2 regions of the Rhodoferax sp. LS1P39 genome follow, and region 1 is predicted to be linked to the other one. Evidence: riboswitches for the same ligand, from Rfam matches in the RefSeq annotation. Region 1 holds a riboswitch; the other holds the start of a gene.
What was found. Region 1 has a riboswitch for glycine ahead of AC097O_RS20870 (D-amino acid dehydrogenase). Riboswitches for the same ligand answer to the same signal wherever they lie in the genome.

Region 1 (3,379 bases):
CCATCGCCGCCACCATGTCGGCGGTGACGGCAGACAGCGTCAGCCCCAGATGGCCGTGGCCGGTGTTGTAGAACACGCCGGGCCGCTTGCCGGGGCCCACGCGCGGCATCAGATTGGGCATCATGGGGCGCAGCCCGGCCCAGGGCACCACGCTCTCGGTGCGCACGCCGGGGAAGCACTGCTGCACCCATTCCACCAGCGGGCGGATGCGGTCGGCCCGAATGTCGCGGTTGTAGCCGTTGAATTCGGCCGTGCCCGCCACCCGAAAGCGCCCCCGCCCCAGGCGGCTGCTGACCAGCTTGGTTTCGTCGTCCAGCAAACTCACCATGGGGGCCGATGCCTGGCTGTGCGCGTCGTCCAGGTTCACGGTGATGGAATAGCCCTTGACCGGGTAGATGTTGACCCTGTCCCCCAGCTGGGCGGCAATGTCGCGGCTGGCCGTGCCCGCGCAAACCACCACGCCGTCGAACACGCTGGTGTGGGTGTGGTCGCCGTCTTGCGCGGTGATGGTCACGGTCTTGCCATCGCTCTTGACCGTCTGGATCGCATGGCCGTAGCGGGTTTGCACGCCCAGGCGCTCGGCAGCAGCGGCGATGCCGGTGCTGAACTTGTGGATGTCGCCGGTGGTGTCGCTCTCGGTGAAATAGCCGCCGTAGTAGTCGCCCGCCAGCGTGGGCTCGATGGCGCGCATCTCCTGCGGGGTGACGGCGCGGCGGTCCAACCCGCCCTGGGCCAGCAGCTTGGAGACCTTGCCCGCGTGCTCGAAGTTGCCCTTGTCGCGGTAGATGTGCAGGATGCCTTCACGCTGGTGGTCAAAGTCCAGGCCCTCTTCGGCGGCCCAGGCATTGAGGTGCTGGCGCGCGGCCATCGCCAGGCGGGTGGTTTCGATGGTGTTTTTCTCGTACTGCGGGATGGCGGCGATGAACTCGGCAAACCAGGCCATCTTGTGCCAGCTGGGCTTGGGGTTGACCAGCAGCGGCGCATCGCTGCGCAGCATCCACTTCACGCCCTTGAGCACGGTAGACCAGTGGTTCCACACCTCGGCATTGGACACCGAAAACTGCCCGCCATTGGCAAACGAGGTTTCCATGGCGGCGTAGCGGTGTTTTTCGAACAAGGTGACGGCGTAACCGCGTTTGGCCAAGGCGTAGGCCGTGGTGACACCCGTGATACCACCGCCGATAACGGCAAAATTTTTCATGATGAGACTTCCAAAACGTCAACAGGGGGATAGCAACAAACGTGCGCAGCTATCGCCCCCTCTGTTTTGGACCTGAGAGATTCGCGGCTGGCGTGTTACCAGTCGCTTGCTCCTGCGGTGAGCCGGGTGACGAAACCCAACTGCTCTTCAGATGTGTGTGGTGTGGATACCGGTCCTTTTGCCTGAAAGTTTCCGGGGCGGTTGCTCCTTCGGCGCTGATTTCCTGAACGAATTCAGGGGGGAGCAGTCTCTCCCGGTATCGACTTGGATTATCGCACTGGTATCACAGCACCTTCACCGCACGGCCAATAAACTGGATCGGGCCGGTGGGTCTATCGATGGGCGAGCCGTTCACTGGCTCCAGGGTCAGCTCAAACAACTGGTTGGGTTGCAGCGGCGGCAGCTTGTCCAGCGGGATGGTGATGGTCTGCCCCGGCTTGACCAGGCCCAGCGACACCGGGCCCTTCCAGTCCTCGCCCTTGGTCCAGAACTGCAGGGATTTTTCGGCGGGCACCGCTACCGGGCCCAGGGCCGTAAGGCTGAGTTGCCGGGAGTCGCTGGCCTGGATGACCCAGCCCGGTGCCTTGTCTTGCGGCGCGACCAGCACCACCATGTACTGCGGCCCGGTGGGTAGCACGCCCTGGCGGGTCACCAGCACCGAGGCCAGGATGGCGGCAGTGGCAAAACCCGCACCGGCCAAGCCGCGCCACAGGCCCAGGCGGTCCCACCACGGTGGCGGTGCGGGTGGCATAGCAGCGCGGCGCGGTGCCTCGGCGTGGGCCACGCTGCGGTCTATGCGCTGCCACAGCTCGGCAGACGGCTCCACCGGCTCGGCCAGGGCGGCCAGCGGCAGCAACTGCTCTTGCCAGCGCTGCACGGCGGCCTGCAGGGCGGCATCGGTGGGCAGGCGCTGCTCCACCATGCGGCGGCGGTTAGCAGAGAGCGTGCCCAGCACGTATTCGGCGGCCAACTCGTCTGGCGATAGATTGTTTGGTTGCGTGCTCATGCCATGCACTCCCGCAGGCTGCCCATGCTGCGTTTGATCCAGGCCTTGACGGTGCCCAGGGGCGTTTGGGTGCGCTCGGCAATTTCGCCGTGCGAGCAGCCGTCCACATAGGCGTACAGGATGCAGTTGCGCCGGGCGGGCTCCAGCCGGGCCAGGCAGTCGTTGAGCTTGCCCAGGCTGACGCGCAGATCAAACGCATCAGCGATCTCGGCATGGGCTTGCAGGGAATGCTGGGCATCCAGGGCCTCGGCGGTTTCTTCGTCCACCGGCACCTCGCGCGCGCCGTTGCGCACCGCGTTGAGCGCCAGGTTGCGCACCACGCTGTAGATCCAGCCCCGCCCCGAGCCGCGCTGGGCATCGAAGCTGGCGGCCTGGGTCCAGATGTTCATGAAGGCATCGTGCACCACGTCCTCGGCTTGCTGGCGCTGGCGCACGATACGCAGGGCCACGCCCAGCAGGTGGCGGCTGTCTTGCCGGTAGATGTCCTGCAGGGCTTGGCGCTCGCCACGGGCGCAACCCACCAGGGCGCGCTCGTAGTCAAAATCATCGGGGGCAGTCGTCAAGGGCGTTCCATCGAGAGAATGTATGTCTCTCGATGGTAGTCGCCAAACTTAGGCGGCTTTCCAGAAGATGTAGTCGGCCTGGTACTTGACGATTTCCTTGGCACCCTTGTTGGCCGGGCTGCACAGCGTGGCCGGGGCGACACCGCCCATGGTGGCCACGCGCTGGATGTGGGTCACACCGGCCATGGCACCCATGCCCATGGCGGGGTTGGCCTTGACCAGCTGGTAGGGGATATTGCCTGCGCCTGCGGGGGCCACGGCGAGCTGGGTGGCGGTGAGCTTGGAGCCGTCCATGGATTCCCAGGTGGCGGGCGGGCCGTAGTACTTGCCCACCTGTTTGCCGCTGCGGTCGTTCAGGGCGGCGTTGGGGCCCACAAAGACCCACTCGGTCATGCCGGGGGCGTTGGCCTTGTCGCGGCATTCGTAGGTGATCTCGCCCACGCCCACGGTTTCCATCGCCACCTTGTTGCCCATGGGCACCTTCACAGCCTCGGGCAGGCTGTCCTGGCTGAACATGGGTTTCATGGGGGCCATGGAGCCGCAGGCGCTCAGTACGGCAGCGGCGGAGACGATGGCAAGCAGCGAAAGGGATTTGATCGGCATGAAAGT
Region 2 (3,379 bases), on a different contig from region 1:
GGCTTCGTCCAGCATGGAGGCGTTGGCAATGGGCATGCCGGTCAGGTCGCAGACCATGGTCTGGAAGTTGATCAGCGCCTCCATGCGGCCTTGCGAGATTTCGGCCTGGTAGGGCGTGTAGGCGGTGTACCAGGCGGGGTTTTCCAGGATGTTGCGCAGGATCACGCCGGGCGTGTGGGTGCCGTAATAGCCCTGGCCGATGAAGCTTTTGAAGACCTTGTTCTTGGCCGCGATGGTCTTGAGCTCGGCCAGCGCCGCCGCCTCGGTCACGGGCGCGGGCAGGTCCATGGGCGTGCTGCGCGCAATGCTGCGCGGCACGATGCCGTCAATCAGGTCCCGGCGCGAACTGGAGCCAATCACGCCCAACATCAGGGTTTCATCGGCAGCATCGATGCCGATGTGGCGGGCGATGAATTCGGCGGAGTTTTCGAGTTCGTGCAGGGAGGTCGTCATGGGGCAGTGTCCAGAGGTATCAGGCGTTTTGGCTAAAGGCGTTGTAGGCGGTCTCGTCCAGCAAGGCCGCGACTTCGGCGGGGGCCGACAGCTTGACCTTGAAGAACCAGCCCGCACCCAGCGGATCGGTGTTGGCCAGGGCCGGGTCGGCGCGCAGGGCTTCGTTGACCTCGGTGATTTCGCCGGAGACGGGCATGTACACGTCGGCGGCGGCTTTCACCGACTCGACCACGCCGGCCACGTCTTTCTGGGCAAAGCTGGTGCCAACAGCGGGCAAGTCGACAAACACCACATCACCCAGCGCGTCTTGCGCATGGGTGGTGATGCCGACGGTGGCGATGTCGCCCTCGATGTTCAGCCATTCGTGGTCTTCGGTGTAGTGGATGCTCATGGGGTTGCTCCTGTAAAAAATGGATTTAGCCGCGGAAATAGCGGTTGGGGGTGAAGGGCATGGAAGTCACTTCCATCGGTACGATTTTGCCTCGCACGACGGCGTTGATGCGGGTGCCAATGGCACTGAATTCCGGGGCCACGTAGGCCATGGCAATCGGCTTGTCTACCGTGGGGCCCAGCAGGCCGCTGGTGACCTCGCCAATCGGGTTGCCCGCCGTGTCCTGCAAGGCGGTGTGCTCGCGAACGGGGATGCGCTCCAGGGCCACGAGTCCAACACGTTTTCTGCCTTCCGTGCTTATTCCATCGGCGAGGGCAGCTAGTATTTTGGTAGCACCAGGGAATTCGCCCGCCCGCGCACCACCGGTACGCCGCACTTTCTGGATGGCCCAGTTCAGGCCCGCTTCCACCGGGTTGGTGGTGGTATCCAGGTCGTTGCCGTACAAGCACAGCCCGGCTTCCAGGCGCAGCGAATTGCGGGCACCCAGGCCGATGGGCTTGACTTCGGGCTGGGCCAGCAGCGCGCGGGCCAAGGCCTCGGCCTGGCTGCTGTGGACGGAGATTTCAAACCCGTCTTCGCCGGTATAGCCGCTGCGCGTCAAAAAGCAGGGAATGCCCGCCACATCGAAATGGCCGCCGGTCATGAACACCAGTTTTTCCACGCCAGGAGCCAGGCGCGCCAGGGCTGTGACGGCTTGCGGGCCTTGCAGCGCCAGCAGCGCCAGCTCGGGCTGGGGGATCACCTGGCAGCGCTGGCCGATTTTTGCCTGGATGTGGGCAATATCGGCGACTTTGCAGGCACCGTTGACGATGACGAAGATGTCGTCGGCACGCTTGAAGAACATCAAATCGTCGAGGATGCCGCCGTCGTCGTTCAGCAGCAGGCCATAGCGTTGCTTGCCCACGGGCAGGTCGATCACATCGACAGGAATCAGGGTTTCAAACGCGGCTGCCGCGTCGGGGCCGACCAGGCGCAACTGGCCCATGTGCGACACGTCGAACAGGCCAGCCGCCGTGCGGGTGTGGTGGTGCTCGGCCATCAAACCTGCAGGGTATTGCACCGGCATGCTGTAGCCCGCAAACGGGACCATGCGCGCACCCAATTCCAGGTGCAAGGCGTTCAAAGGGGTGAGCTGCAGGTCGGACATGGCGTTCTTTCAAAATGAAAGGTGGGGACACACAAAAAATCATGGCCATTGTGGCCATGTGTGGTCCCCGCTGTCCGCTTTACCTGAGCGATTCGCCGGGTGGGCTTGGGCGGTGGTGCCAAGCCGACTGCGGGTTGCGCCTTCGGTGAATCCGCTCAGTGGCGGATTTCTCTCCAGGGGGGTGACGTTCGATGAAAAACGTTTGTCAGTCCTTTTGCCTGAGCGTTCAGACCCACGTAGCGGGGTCCTGCGCCTTCGGCGGTTCTCCAGATAAGAACTCTCTCCTGACGGCATGGATTCTAACCAAGCCCACGCAGGCGGCAGATATTTAAGTAAAAAGTGCCGCTAGCGCTTATTGCATCAGCGTGACAAGCTACTTAAACAATAGCAACCTCAGCCCGCCTTGCGCAGCAGCCAGTCGGTCTGGGCAGGTCGTCCGGGTAGTTGCAGGCGGGCGGTGGCCGCCGGGGTCTGCGCCAGCAGCTTGCCGCGCTTGTAGACCTGCAGCCGGGTGGCGCGCAGGCGGATGGCTTCTACCGGGTCTTGCGCTTGCAGCAGCACAAAGTCGGCCCAGCAGCCGGGCGCCAGGCCGTAGCCGTCGAGCTGCAGGATCTTTGCGGGGCTGGTGGTCACGGCCTCGAAGCATTGGCGCATGGCGGCCTGGCTGGTCATCTGGGCCACGTGCAGGCCCATGCTGGCCACTTCCAGCATGTCGCCACTCCCCAGGCTGTACCAGGGGTCCATCACGCAGTCCTGGCCAAAGGCGACGGTCAGGCCGTGGGCCAGCATTTCGGGCACGCGGGTCATGCCGCGCCGCTTGGGGTAGGTGTCGCCCCGGCCTTGCAGGGTGATGTTGATCAGCGGGTTGCTCACCACGTTGACCTGCGCTTCGGCCATCAGCGGCAGCAGTTTGCTCACAAAGTAGTTGTCCATGCTGTGCATGGAGGTGAGGTGCGAGCCGGTGACGCGGCCCTGCAGGCCCAGGCGCTGGGTTTCATAGGTGAGGGTTTCGATGTGGCGCGACATCGGGTCGTCGGACTCGTCGCAGTGCATGTCCACCAGCAGGCCCCGCTCGGCAGCCAGCTCGCACAGCAGTTTGACGCTCAAGGCCCCATCCGCCATGGTGCGCTCGAAGTGGGGGATGCCGCCCACCACGTCCACGCCCATGTCGAGTGCGCGCTGCAGCTTGTCCATGCCCTGCGGGTCGCGCAGCGCTCCGTCTTGCGGAAAGGCCACCAGTTGCAAATCCAGGTAGGGGGCGACCTGGTGCTTGACTTCCAGCAGCGCCTCTACCGCCAGCAGGCGCGGGTCGCAAATATCGACGTGGCTGCGGATGGCCAGCAGGCCCTTGCCCACCGCCCAGTCGCAGTACGCCAGGGCGCGCTGCA

Region 2: linked by a shared signal. The riboswitch ahead of gcvT (glycine cleavage system aminomethyltransferase GcvT) and the one ahead of AC097O_RS20870 (D-amino acid dehydrogenase) in region 1 are both predicted to bind glycine.

What each region holds. Positions count from the first base shown of each region.
Region 1 covers NZ_JBWMAV010000016.1:88,165-91,543, forward strand. The annotation lists gene AC097O_RS20870 (D-amino acid dehydrogenase) at 1-1,201, opposite strand, end outside; glycine riboswitch at 1,362-1,467, opposite strand; gene AC097O_RS20875 (anti-sigma factor) at 1,485-2,207, opposite strand; gene AC097O_RS20880 (sigma-70 family RNA polymerase sigma factor) at 2,204-2,770, opposite strand; gene AC097O_RS20885 (DUF3455 domain-containing protein) at 2,819-3,373, opposite strand.
Region 2 covers NZ_JBWMAV010000004.1:262,285-265,663, forward strand. The annotation lists gene gcvP (aminomethyl-transferring glycine dehydrogenase) at 1-453, opposite strand, end outside; gene gcvH (glycine cleavage system protein GcvH) at 473-844, opposite strand; gene gcvT (glycine cleavage system aminomethyltransferase GcvT) at 870-1,991, opposite strand; glycine riboswitch at 2,052-2,178, opposite strand; glycine riboswitch at 2,188-2,288, opposite strand; gene AC097O_RS09835 (amidohydrolase family protein) at 2,385-3,379, opposite strand, start outside.